Regions from separate parts of the Priestia sp. P5_B4 genome, predicted to be linked through region 2. Evidence: riboswitches for the same ligand, from Rfam matches in the RefSeq annotation. Region 2 holds a riboswitch; each other region holds the start of a gene.
The links. A riboswitch is a leader RNA that binds a small molecule or an ion and turns the genes downstream of it on or off. The one in region 2 is predicted to bind S-adenosylmethionine.

Region 1 (4,539 bases), on a different contig from region 2:
TGCATAAGTTGTTGGAGCAAGAGGTAAGAAAGGCTCACCAAAGCATGTAGAGAAAGTAGCCTGTGGCGATGTTACGCCGCGCTCTGTTCCAGCTAACTTACTAGTGTATCCGCTCAGAAAATGGTACATTGCTTGTTCTTTTGTAAGCTTGCTGATTGGAGGCAAGACACCGAAAGCATCAGCAGTTAAAAAGACAATAGCTGTAGGGTGCCCGGCAACGCTTGGCAATACCGTATTATCAATAGAGTCAATTGAATAAGCGGCACGAGTATTCTCTGTTAAACTATTATCATTGTAATCTGCTACTTTCGTATTTTGATTTAACACTACATTTTCCAGTACGGCGCCGAAGCGAATTGCATTGAAGATTTGCGGTTCTTTTTCTTCGGAAAGCTGAATGCACTTCGCGTAGCATCCTCCTTCAATATTAAATACACCAGAGCTTGACCAACCGTGCTCGTCATCTCCGATTAAACGACGGTTTGCATCAGCAGAAAGCGTTGTTTTACCCGTTCCAGATAAACCAAAGAATAATGCAACGTCACCTTCTTCTCCTACGTTAGCAGAACAGTGCATGGATAGAATATTGTTTTGAGGAAGTAAGAAGTTCATCACTGAGAAAATAGATTTTTTCATTTCACCAGCGTATTCAGTTCCTCCAATTAGCACAATGCGTCGCTCTAACGAAAGAATAATGAAGGTTTCAGAATTCGTCCCGTCTGTTTCAGGGTCAGCTTTGAACGTTGGAGCTGCTACAATTGTAAACGGCTTCACATCATCATTTGTTTTTTGTTCGGCTGAAGGGCGAATGAATAACTGCTGAGCGAATAGGTTGTGCCATGCAAATTCATTAACTACTTGAATTGGTAACTGATACTTTTTATCAGCTCCAGCATATCCATTAAAAACAAAAAGTTCATCCTGCTTCTTTAAGTGGGTTAAGACTTTTTTGTATAGCGCATCGAATCGCTGAGCAGAAATTGGCTGATTGACAGGTCCCCATTCAACCGTTTTTGAAGACACAGCATCGCTTACAATAAATTTATCTAAAGGAGAGCGACCTGTATATTTTCCGGTTTCGACTGACACAGCACCTGTAGAAGTCAGCATTCCTTCGCGTCGAGCTAGAATTTTTTCAACAAGTTGTGGAACAGATAATTGGTGTTTTGTTGTTTTTAATTGAAGCAAACCATTTAATTCGATAGACATATCAACAGTACTCATGTGCACTACCTTCCTTTTTTAGCTATTATTTATTCATTAATGTTTGAAATTTATAATTAGTATAACACATTTATTTAATTATTCTATACTATTTAACTAAAAATGTTTGTGTATTATAAAAAAATGTACGTTATACCTATTTTAGACACATGTATATGTGCTAGGAGCGAAAAAAGTGAAGCTATTTTAAGTGAAAGCCTCATTTTGATCTGTCTTATTAACTAAACTTAGTGATGATTCTTAATAAGGTGTACTATTTCGGAATTTGAGTATGTTACATTAAAACAGATTCAAACATAAAGAGATGATTTCCATTTGAATGTTGTTGACAGTGAAGCGCTTTTTCATGTATTATATGTCCTTGAACGGATACTCTCTTATCCCGAGCTGGTGGAGGGACAGGCCCTATGAAACCCAGCAACCATCGTCATTTTTTTGTGTAGACGATAAGGTGCTAACCTGATGCAAGGGCACAACCTTGATCGATAAGAGTGAAAGGCTTATGTAGAATTTGATACCTTTCCTCGATACAAGGAAAGGTTTTTTTATATTTTTTAACGTGTAATGAAAATAAGGGAATGAGTACCGTATCACAATGTATCGTATTTATAAGGAGGAAAACTGATGTCAACACAACGTCGTCTGTTCACGTCAGAATCTGTTACAGAGGGACATCCCGATAAAATTTGTGACCAAATTTCTGACTCAATTCTTGATGCTATCCTAGCAAAGGATCCAAATGCTCGTGTTGCTTGTGAAACAAGCGTAACAACTGGTTTAGTTTTAGTAAGTGGTGAAATTACAACTTCTACTTACGTGGATATTCCTAAAACAGTTCGTGAAACAATTAAAGGAATTGGCTATACTCGTGCAAAATACGGATTTGATGCTGAAACTTGTGCAGTATTAACATCTATCGACGAGCAGTCAGCTGATATCGCTGCTGGTGTAGACCAAGCGTTAGAAGCACGTGAAGGTCAAATGTCAGATGAAGAAATCGAAGCAATCGGAGCTGGAGACCAAGGCTTAATGTTTGGTTATGCATGTAACGAAACAAAAGAATTAATGCCTCTTCCAATTTCATTAGCTCATAAACTTGCTCGCCGTCTAACAGAAGTACGTAAAGAAGAAATTCTTCCTTACCTTCGCCCGGATGGTAAAACACAAGTAACAGTTGAATATGATGAAAACAACAAACCTGTTCGCATCGATACAATTGTTATTTCAACTCAGCATCATCCAGAAGTAACGTTAGAGCAAATTCAACGTAACTTAAAAGAATATGTTATTAATCCAGTTGTTCCAAACGAGTTAATTGATGAAAATACAAAGTATTTCATTAACCCAACAGGACGTTTCGTAATCGGCGGTCCTCAAGGAGATGCTGGTTTAACTGGTCGTAAAATTATCGTTGATACTTACGGCGGATATGCTCGTCACGGCGGCGGTGCATTCTCTGGTAAGGATGCAACAAAAGTAGACCGTTCAGCAGCTTATGCAGCTCGTTATGTTGCGAAAAACATTGTAGCAGCTGATCTTGCTGATAAATGTGAAGTACAACTAGCATATGCAATTGGTGTTGCACAACCAGTATCTATTTCAATTGATACATTCGGTACAGGAAAAGTTTCTGAAGAAGTACTAGTAGACGTAGTACGCAAAAACTTTGACCTACGTCCAGCAGGCATCATTAAAATGCTTGATTTACGTCGCCCAATTTATAAGCAAACAGCAGCTTACGGCCACTTTGGTCGTACGGATGTGGAGCTTCCTTGGGAGTTCACAGACAAAGCGGAAGCATTAAAAACTCAAGCTTTAGCTAAATAATAAAAAAATCTCCGTGAAAACGGAGATTTTTTTATGCCAATTGAATATCTGCAGCAGATTTTTCTACGACACCTTCATATTCTGAAAGCAAATGCTGAAAAATGGCGTCCCATGATTGAGTAAGAGCATAGTGTCTCGCTGCATGGCCAAAGTGAAGCCGCTGGTGCAAATCATCGAGTAAACCTGTAATAGCCGAACTGAATTCTTCTAAGGAGTGAGGTTTGCAAAGATAGCCGTTTCGCCCGTGCTGAACCATCTGTTTAACTCCTCCTGCATTTGCTGCCACTACAGGAGTTCCAGAAGCAAGAGACTCCAGTACAACATTTCCGAAGGTTTCTGTTTCTGAAGGAAAAACAAACAAATCAGATGATGAATAGATATGAGCAAGTTGCTTACCTTCAAGGAAGCCTGTAAATGTCATATGCTCAGATGCTTGCTGCTGCATTTGTTCTTTTAAAGGGCCGTCTCCTACAATAACCCAGTGAATTTGATGGCGGATATGATCCGGTAGAGATCGTGCGATTTTTATTAAAAAATCAGCGTTCTTTTCTTTAGCTAATCTTCCTACATACGTTAAAATGTAGGGCTTTTTAATATTATATTTAATACGAATATCAAAGCGGTCATAGTGGGGGTGAAATAATTTATGATTTACTCCTCGCGACCAAATAGATACGTTGTGAAACCCTTGTTCTTCTAGCTGCTGTTTGGTCACTTCAGAGGGAGCGAATATTTTTTGTACAGGTTTATAAAACCATTTCATATATTTTTGCAGTGGTACACGCATTTTTTCAAGTTCATAGTGAGATAAATAATCATCAAACTTGGTATGATAAGAGCCGACAAGAGGAACACCTAATCTTTTCCCGTAATAGGAGCCGCAAAGCCCCATTGTAAAAGGAGTGGCCAAATGAATAATAGAAGGATTGAATTCCTGCAGCTGCTTTTTAATTTTTAGAACGTTTGGCAATGAAAAGCGGCTGTTTGGATAAAGGAAAAACGGCATGCTGAGCGAACGGTGAACATACGTTGAAAATGACTGATCATGAGCAAATTCAGGAGCAAATACCTGGATGGGAATTTGCTTTGATTTGACATACTGGGTAAATTGATAAAGTGTTTTAGCAGCTCCGTTAACTTCTGGAGCAAATGTATCCGTAAATAAAGCAATTCTCATTAGTACTCCTCCTATCAATTAAGTTAAAAATATGTTCAGTGACACAGCACCTGAAAAGATGCCCAGTATCAGGCCTACCATGACATCCGTCGGATAGTGCAGACCGAGATAAATTCTTGAAATTCCTACCGTTACTGCAAGAGGCAAAAGAACGGCAGTGAAGGCTGGATAAACAATCATAAGAGGGGTAACCAACGAAAAAATAGCTGTTGTATGCCCAGACGGAAATGAATGATCTTTTAAGGGATTTTCTAATACTTTTGTATATTTTAATTGAATATAAGGTCGTTTTCTCGGATATAGTTTTTTAG
Region 2 (4,539 bases):
ATATCTTTAATTTGTGCATCTGTTTTCTTTACGCCTGGTTTTAATTTGATTACGCCGGCTTTTTCAAAAATCGATAAAATACGTCCTTGCTCTGCTACTGCATCACGCATAATAACTGTGCCGTTCTTCGGAAGATCTTTTAAGCTTTTGTATTTTTTAGAGTAGATACCGATTGGTTCAATGTGAATGGCACCGGCACTTACAAAATCATACCCTTTTTCACCCTTGTGATCTTTCAGCACTGAATTCATATAAGGAACGTGCTGGAAGTAGTTTGCATCAATTTCATTGTTTGCAAGAGCTGTGTTCGGTAAGATGTAATCTTGGAATTTTTTAATTTCTAAGTCGATTCCTTGTTTTTCTAAAATCGGTTTTGCTTGTTCTAAAATTTCAGCATGAGGCGTATTAGATGCACCCACAACAATTTTCTTTTCATCTTTTGATCCATTGTTAGATCCACATGCAGCTAATCCTACTACTAGCGCAGATGTTAGTGCTAAAGCCGAAAGCCATTTTTTCATAATAAATAATCCTCCCTTTATCTTTTATCAATTTTTGCAGTAATCGCATCTCCAATAAGTTGGATAATAAATACAATAATCAAAATTAAGATCGTAGCAGCTAGCGTTACATCATTATGACTGCGCTGGAATCCTTCTAAATATGCAAGATTCCCAAGACCTCCAGCTCCAATCACACCCGCCATTGCCGTATAGCCGACTAGCGCAATCGTCGTTACCGTCAAACCAGAAATTAAAGCTGGCAGCGATTCAGGTAACAGCACTTTAAAGATAATAGTGCTTGTTGTTGCTCCCATTGATTTAGCAGCTTCAATAACACCTTTATCAATTTCACGCAGACCAATTTCTACAAGACGCGCATAAAATGGTGCTGCTCCCACAATTAAAGCAGGTAACGCTGCATTAGCGCCTAAAATACTTCCTACCAATGCTTTGGTAAATGGAATCAGTAAAACAATTAAAATAATGAATGGAATGGAACGAAAGATATTTACAACTGCTGACACAATGGCATATAAAGGTTTGTTTTGCCAGAGCTGTCCTTTGGACGTTAAAAATAAAAGCAAGCCCAATAAAATACCTAGAACAAACGTGGCTATAACTGAAATAGCCGTCATATATAGTGTTTCATTTGTCGCTTGAATAAAATCATCTAAAATAACGTTCGGAAATAGTTTCTCAAACATTTGTCATTACCTCCACTTCGACCTGCTGCTCATGAATGTATGCAATGACTTTTTCAACTTCTGTTAATTCTCCGTCTAAATGAACGAACAACGTCCCGTATGAACCTGTTTGTGTATGAGAAATCTTTCCTTGCAAAATATTAATCGTTACATCAAACTGTTTTAAAATCGTTGTAATGAGCGGTTGCTCTGCTTTTCCGCCAACAAACGTCAGCTGAATAATTTGCCCGCTTGGATATAACCCCTGTACTTGTTCAATTGTTTCAAACGTTTCTTCTGGTTCAGAAATCTGTTGAACGAATCGTTTTGTAATCGGCTGCTTAGGTTTTCTGAATACTTCTAGCACTTGTCCTTCTTCTACCACTGCCCCATTTTCCATAACGGCTACCCGATGACAAATTTTACGAATAACGTGCATTTCATGAGTAATCAATACAATGGTTAACCCTAGCTTCTCATTAATATCTACTAACAGATCTAAAATGGAATCTGTCGTTTGAGGATCAAGCGCTGATGTTGCTTCATCACACAGCAATACTTTTGGGTTATTGGCTAGCGCTCGAGCAATACCAACACGCTGCTTTTGTCCACCGCTAAGCTGTGATGGATAAGCATTTTCACGCCCTTCAAGCCCGACTAACTTGATAAGCTCGTCTACTCGTTTCATTCTTTTTTCTTTTGAGATCCCTGCTATTTCTAACGGAAAAGCAATATTTTCTCGCACCGTACGCGACCACAAGATATTAAAGTGCTGAAATACCATACTAATTTCTTGTCTAGCTTTTCTGAGTTTTCCGCCTTTAATTTTTCCAATATCATTACCTGCTACTTCTACCGTTCCTGTCGTTGGTGTTTCTAACCCGTTTAGCAAGCGAATTAAAGAACTTTTCCCCGCTCCGCTATAACCAATAATTCCGTAAATTTCACCTTGGTTAACGGTTAGATTCACATTATCAACAGCTGTTATTTGACCACTTTTGGCCTGATAAATTTTTGTAACGTCTGTTAATGTAATCATATTTCTTCACCTTCTTTAGTAAAAACTTAATTATGTTAGGTTGCCCTATAGGATGAAAAAGCCGTAAAACAATTTTCCCCATCAAAAAAGCCTCTCTGCGCATGACAGAAAGGCTCGATATTTAATCCTTTCTCTCATCTTTCAAAGCGCATAGCTTTGCAGGAATTGGCACCATTTCAGTTAGTCTGACGGTTGCCGGGTTTCACAGGGCTCAGTCCCTCCACCTCTCTTGATAAGAGTTCGCAACAATTATTTTGTTTTTGGGAAATATTCATTCATTTATGAACATTCATGAGTGTGATTTTAGCATGTGTCAGATAGGCTGTCAACAGATTTTGTTCTTGGGATAATATCCCAAGATTCCAACAGCCCCAACGGTTCACTCTCTTTCAATTTCTTCATTTTAAACAAACGTTTGATTATCGAAGCTCTTCAAGTAAGTGCTCGATGGAATGAAACGCATAGAGTTTTTTTACCATTTCGCCATTTTTCACTTCAATCAAACAAGGTACACTTTCAATTGAAAATATTTCTGCTTTTGAAGGCATATAATTTAAATTGCTCATTCCGATGGTCACACCGGGCAGCATCGCTTCTGCTACGGTTAACATTTTTTTTGCCAGCTGACATGTCCCGCAAAAAGGTGTATGGAAAAAGATAAACGTTCTTTGTCCTTCTTTTAACTGATCGTCAAGTTGTTTTTCGCTCCATTCTTGCATGTTGCTCATTCCTTTTATGTTAAAAATTCTGCATTAACATCGATATTGGCACTCAGTAATACTGTTGCTATGTGATGTCTAGGGGCGGTAGCAACCTCTCGGTACATTTTATCAATATATAGATGCTCTGCTTCCGGAAGCTCTCGTTTAAATTGTTTTCTTAGCTTATTCCCTGAATCATCAGAGTCAACAAGTATGTATACCTCTTTGTTAAACGTACAGTCAATAATTTCATCCAGCTTTGATAAACTAATCGTACCGTTTGTACAGATAATTTCAATTGGTTCTCGAATGATATCTTGGATACGCTTTTTATCTGATTTTCCTTCGACAATAATTACTTTTTCAATTTCAATTAGCCCCATTTTCATCACCCATAATCGTCAGTTGTATAGTAACATCATTTCTTTATGCTATACAATATTCGTTAATGTATCACAGTTCACCTGTTTTTTAAAAGAAATTTGCAAGAAAGAACTGTTTTAAAAAGCAGCTTAGGCCATATTGTTTCCATAAGACAAGAAAAACAGTGGCAGTTGCCACTGTTTAGCACCATCCTGCTTCTTCGTCGCAGTCTGTATATTTTTGCGTTTCACCTTGTTTTTGTACATCCGTATATTGATAGAACTTATTATTTTCTTGCGAATAACCTTCTTCAAAGCGGTATTCATTGCCGCTTGTTCCGTAACTAACTTCACCAATTGGCTGCTTATCAACATATAATTTCATACCGCCGTCATGAAATTTAGCTGTAACGCGATCTGTAACGTTCATTTTTTGTTTTTCAAACATAAAAAGACACTCCTTTAGCTTGTTTACTAATAGAGTGTCCAGTCAAAAACTTTTCATAAAGACAATTTATGGAGGAATATTATCCTTCGTTTGTCATTTCTTCGTATTGCTCTGCTGTCATTAGCTTATCTACTTGAGAAGCATCAGACGGTTTGATTGTAATCATCCATGCTTCTTCGTATGGAGATTCATTAACAAGTTCAGGGCTATCGCTTAAGTTGTCGTTTACTGCTACAACTTCACCGCTAATTGGTGCGTAAAGCTCAGAAACTGTTTTTACTGATTCAACGCTGCCAAACGGCTCGTCAGCTTCTACTGTTGCTCCTACTTCTGGCAGTTCAACGAATACGATGTCGCCAAGCTCAGCTTGAGCGAAATGCGTAATACCTACGCGGACAACGTCCCCTTCTGTTTTTACCCATTCATGCTCTTCAGAATAACGCAAATCTTTTGGTGTACTCATCTTAATCCCTCCAAAATATGTATCGTAATTTGTTTATATAAAAAGCGCCTTCAACGTGGAGAACACTTTCTACAACCTAAAATAACTTCCTATTAACAGTGTAACGTAAAAGGTAAAAATTTTCTATTTGAAAACTTACTTCCACACGTCCTCAAACTGCTCTTCTTTGAAGCCAAGCGTTACTTTTTGTCCATCTGTTAGCAGCGGACGCTTAATTAACATGCCATCTGACGCAAGAATCGACAGAAGTTCATCTTCACTCGCACTGCTTACTTTATCTTTAATTCCTAATTCGCGATATTTTTTACCGCTTGTATTAAAGAATTTTTTTAATTCTAAG
Region 3 (4,539 bases), on a different contig from region 2:
ATCCAGCTTTTAGCTTATTTTTTCTTTTTTAATACATAGCATCCATACAAAAGCTAGTCCAATATAGCCAAATATCGGATATAAAAACTCAAGAAGCTGGGCATATCCGAATTGCCCAATAATAAAGCAAGCCAAGATAATAAACGCAAAAGCTTGTTTGTCATTGAGGGGAAGAAATGACTGAAGCTGCTTAGCGATGCCAAATACATTTCCAATCAATGTAGTAAAAATCTCGCCCAACACAACTACCGTAAATAAAACATTCACCCACGCTGAGATATTTTTAACAACGGCACTCATCGGAATATCAAGTTGAAATGAATAAGGCAAATTGGAAAGGGCAAGATGAGTAGAAACAAGCATAAACGTAAGTACACATCCTCCTATTAAGGCCCCTTTTGTAATCACGCTCCTATCTTTCACCGAGCTTCCTAATGGGACCAAAACGGCCTGAGCCAAAGCTAGATTRAGGGAAATATATAAAAAGGGACTAACCGCCCACTTCCACTGCGTGACGAGCGTTAAATCCGGCTTCGTTTGAATCAGTGAGAAATAGCTGATATTCGGCACAAAGATGATAAAAGCAAATGAAAGCATCATCGGCACAACAAGAGAATTAACCATTAAAATACCGTTAATTCCTTTTGCAATAAATATATAAGTTAAAACAATTGTAAAAATCATCCCAACAGGAGGCCACAGCCCAAACTGTTCTTTTCCTATTGCTCCCGTACTCGCTAGCATGACTGAAGTTACTCCAAATAAAATGACAATCATTACACCGTTTACCACTTTTCCAAGCACATCACCAAATAAATATGTATTAAGCTGCTGATAAGAAGAAGCCCCAATTGCGTGCGAAAGCAGCATCATTTTTGAACCTAGCCAAATAAAAAACAAGCCGCTGACCAAAATTCCGACCATTCCAAGTTCCCCGTACTGTGTAAAAAATTGAACGATTTCCTTGCCTGTTGCAAAACCGGCTCCTACAACAGTGCCTACATACGTAGCAGCAACCTGCAGCGTGAGTTTCCACCTTTTCATGCCCATCACCCTTCTACCCTTCATAGTTCACTATATGTAGAAACGATAAAAAAAAGACGAGCCTTTTCACGTGTAAATCTACGCATATCCCAGTGCTTGTGCCTTTTGGTTTATTTTTTTCATTTTCTTTTTGTATTTCTCACAAAAAACTCCTTAACCCCTAACATAACAGTCATTTTCAAACAAAATATACGGATATTTTCCCTTTAGCTTTTAAATTTTCCTCAATATTTGCTGGAAATTCACAATTTACTGTTGTATAATTTCTAAAAATCAGATAAATTATTAAATAAGTATTCTTTCTATTTAAAAAAATATGTTTCAATTATATACAATTGATTCTTATCATGAGAGGTGGAGGGACTGGCCCTTTGAAACCRCAGCAACCAGTCGTTAGAGACATGGTGCTAAATCCAGCAAGCAATTTATTGCTTGGAAGATAAGAAGGCGAAAAAAGTCTTCTTCTTAAGAAGACTTTTTCTATTTTATCGGCATATTGCATAAAACGAATCACTCGTGAAATAGAAGCGGAACAATTTAAGGAGGTTTTGACATGGGGTTACTTGAAGATTTAAAGTCTAAAATTTTAATTGGGGATGGTGCCACTGGTACCCTCCTTTACTCACACGGTATTGACAGCTGTTTTGAAGAACTAAACATCACCAAACCAGAAGAGGTTTCTCGTATTCACAGAGCCTATGTAGAAGCTGGTGCAAACGTTATTCAAACAAATACGTACGCTGCTAATTATCAAAAACTTGCCCGTTATGGATTAGAAGATTCAGTCAAAGACATCAATGTTGCTGGTGTAAAATTAGCGAAACAAGCTGCAAAAGATCAAGCTTACGTGGTTGGTACACTCGGCGGAATTCGTTCTTTCCAAAAAAACGCTATTAGTTTAGAAGAGGTTAAGCGAAGCATTCGTGAACAGATGTTTTGGCTTTTAAATGAAGGCGTGGATGGCCTTTTGTTTGAAACATACTATGATTTCGAAGAATTAAAAACCGTTCTTACACTGGCAAGAAAAGAAACGGATAAGCCTATTATTACTCACGTTTCCCTGCATGATATTGGCGTACTTCAAGATGGCCGTCCTTTAGCAGATGCATTAAAAGAATTAGAGGCGCTGGGAGCAGATGTTGTCGGGCTAAACTGCCGTTTAGGTCCTTATCATATGATTCAGTCTCTTGAAGAAGTACCGCTTCCTGATCGTGCTTTCTTATCTYCTTACCCTAATGCCAGCCTTCCGGCGTATGTGGAAGGAAAGCTGGAATATGAAACAAATGAAGACTACTTTGTAGAAAGCGCGCGTTTATTCCGCGAACAAGGGGTTCGCTTAATTGGAGGATGCTGCGGTACAACACCAGCTCACGTACGCGCAATGTCATCTGCCTTAAAAGACCTGCCTCCGATTACAAGCAAAGTCGTTAAAATGAGACCTGCCGTTACGGTTCAAGAGCGTGAGCAGCAGGATAAACCTCATATGCATGAAATTGTGAAGAAGCGCCGCTCGGTTATCGTCGAGCTAGATCCGCCTAAACAGCTTGGTCCGACGAAATTTTTAGAAGYCGCAAAAGCACTTGATAAAGTCGGCGTAGATGCTATTACATTAGCTGATAATTCTCTTGCCTCACCTCGCATCAGCAACTTGGCAATGGCAACACTGATGCAGCAAGAAACAAAAGCACGACCGCTTATTCATATTACCTGTCGCGACCGAAATTTAATTGGACTTCAATCTCATTTAATGGGACTTCATACGCTAGGAATGAATCAAGTACTTGCAATTACCGGTGATCCGTCAAAAGTTGGCGATTTCCCTGGCGCCACTTCGGTCTACGATTTATCTTCATTTGACTTGATTAGTTTAATCGCTCAGTTTAATGAAGGACTATCTTATTCCGGCAAACCACTTGGTCAAAAAACCAATTTTTCCATTGCAGCTGCCTTTAACCCAAACGTGCGTCACTTAGACCGAGCCGTTCAGCGTTTGGAAAAGAAAATCGACTGCGGGGCTCACTATTTCATTACTCAGCCTCTCTATTCAACTAAGCAAATTGAAGAGGTATATGAAGCAACCAAACATTTAACAACACCGGTATATATCGGTATCATGCCGTTAACAAGCGCAAGAAATGCTCGATTTATTCACCATGAAGTACCTGGAATTAAATTGTCAGAAGATATTCTAGAACGCATGGATACAACGGGAAATGACCGAATCCGCGGTGAAGTCGAAGGTCTTGCGATTGCAAAAAACTTAATTGATACAGCATATGAGTTATTTGACGGTATTTACTTAATTACGCCGTTTATGCGCTATGAAATGACCGAAATTCTAACACGTTATATTCATGACAAGCAACTTGTTACATCAGAAAGGAAGATATAAATGAGCTCACTTATCGAACAACAACTAAAGAAGCGAATACTCGTCATCGATGGAGCAATGGGAACGATGATTCAAGATGCTGATTTAACCGCTGAAGATTTTGGCGGCGAAGAATATGAAGGCTGCAACGAATATTTGACTCGAACAGCGCCTCATGTGATTCAGCGCATTCATGAAGAGTACTTTGCAGCAGGTGCTGACATCATTGAAACCAATACGTTTGGCTCAACATCTACCGTACTTGATGAATACGATTTAGGTCACTTGGCGTATGAATTGAATATCGAAGCTGTGAAGCTTGCTTGTGCAGCCCGCGATAAATATTCAACTCCCGAATGGCCTAGGTTCGTAGCTGGAGCTATCGGTCCTACCACTAAAACTCTCTCTGTTACCGGAGGTATTACATTCCCTGAGTTAGTAGAATCGTACGAAGAGCAAGCTCGAGGTTTGTTAGACGGCGGCGTTGACTTGCTTTTAGTCGAAACCTGTCAAGATATGCTGAACGTAAAAGCCGCATTTTTAGGCATTACAGCGGCGTTTGAAAAACTAAAAACCGAAGTTCCTATTATGATCTCAGGAACAATTGAGCCGATGGGAACAACTCTCGCTGGTCAAGATATCGAATCTTTTTACTTATCACTGGAACACATGAAGCCTCTTTCAGTCGGACTTAACTGCGCGACAGGCCCTGAATTTATGACGGATCATATTCGCTCTCTTTCAGACCTAGCCACTTCAGCAGTTAGCTGTTATCCAAACGCTGGACTTCCGGATGAAGAAGGCAATTATCATGAATCCCCTGAGCTTCTTGCTCAAAAAATTAAAGGATTTGCTGATAAAGGCTGGCTGAACTTTGTAGGCGGATGCTGCGGTACAACGCCTGCTCATATTAAAGCACTGGCGGAAGCGGTAAAAGAGGTTGCGCCCCGTTCGCTTGATCGCTCCGAGCATAACCATGCTGTAACCGGTATTGAACCGCTTGTATATGACGATTCTATGCGCCCTCTTTTTGTGGGAGAACGTACGAATGTAATCGGTTCTCGCAAGTTCAAGCGTCTGATTGCGGAAGGAAAAATTGAAGAAGCATCTGAAATTGCGCGTGC

Region 1: it holds a riboswitch for S-adenosylmethionine, as region 2 does, so the genes downstream of both, metK (methionine adenosyltransferase) here and AC1DRF_RS03925 (methionine ABC transporter ATP-binding protein) in region 2, are expected to answer to the same signal.
Region 3: it holds a riboswitch for S-adenosylmethionine, as region 2 does, so the genes downstream of both, AC1DRF_RS07870 (bifunctional homocysteine S-methyltransferase/methylenetetrahydrofolate reductase) here and AC1DRF_RS03925 (methionine ABC transporter ATP-binding protein) in region 2, are expected to answer to the same signal.

The regions. Positions count from the first base shown of each region.
Region 1 is NZ_JBFULJ010000002.1:21,890-26,428, reverse strand. Features, by position in the region: gene pckA (phosphoenolpyruvate carboxykinase (ATP)) at 1-1,224, opposite strand, end outside; SAM riboswitch class I at 1,599-1,716, shown strand; gene metK (methionine adenosyltransferase) at 1,849-3,051, shown strand; gene AC1DRF_RS00655 (glycosyltransferase family 4 protein) at 3,083-4,228, opposite strand; gene AC1DRF_RS00650 (phosphatase PAP2 family protein) at 4,247-4,539, opposite strand, start outside.
Region 2 is NZ_JBFULJ010000016.1:17,463-22,001, reverse strand. Features, by position in the region: gene AC1DRF_RS03935 (MetQ/NlpA family ABC transporter substrate-binding protein) at 1-521, opposite strand, end outside; gene AC1DRF_RS03930 (methionine ABC transporter permease) at 539-1,207, opposite strand; gene AC1DRF_RS03925 (methionine ABC transporter ATP-binding protein) at 1,200-2,225, opposite strand; SAM riboswitch class I at 2,357-2,464, opposite strand; gene AC1DRF_RS03920 (thioredoxin family protein) at 2,645-2,944, opposite strand; gene AC1DRF_RS03915 (toprim domain-containing protein) at 2,959-3,309, opposite strand; gene AC1DRF_RS03910 (YusG family protein) at 3,491-3,736, opposite strand; gene gcvH (glycine cleavage system protein GcvH) at 3,816-4,199, opposite strand; gene AC1DRF_RS03900 (arsenate reductase family protein) at 4,335-4,539, opposite strand, start outside.
Region 3 is NZ_JBFULJ010000048.1:10,551-15,089, reverse strand. Features, by position in the region: gene AC1DRF_RS07875 (YkvI family membrane protein) at 10-1,044, opposite strand; SAM riboswitch class I at 1,384-1,490, shown strand; gene AC1DRF_RS07870 (bifunctional homocysteine S-methyltransferase/methylenetetrahydrofolate reductase) at 1,598-3,436, shown strand; gene metH (methionine synthase) at 3,437-4,539, shown strand, end outside.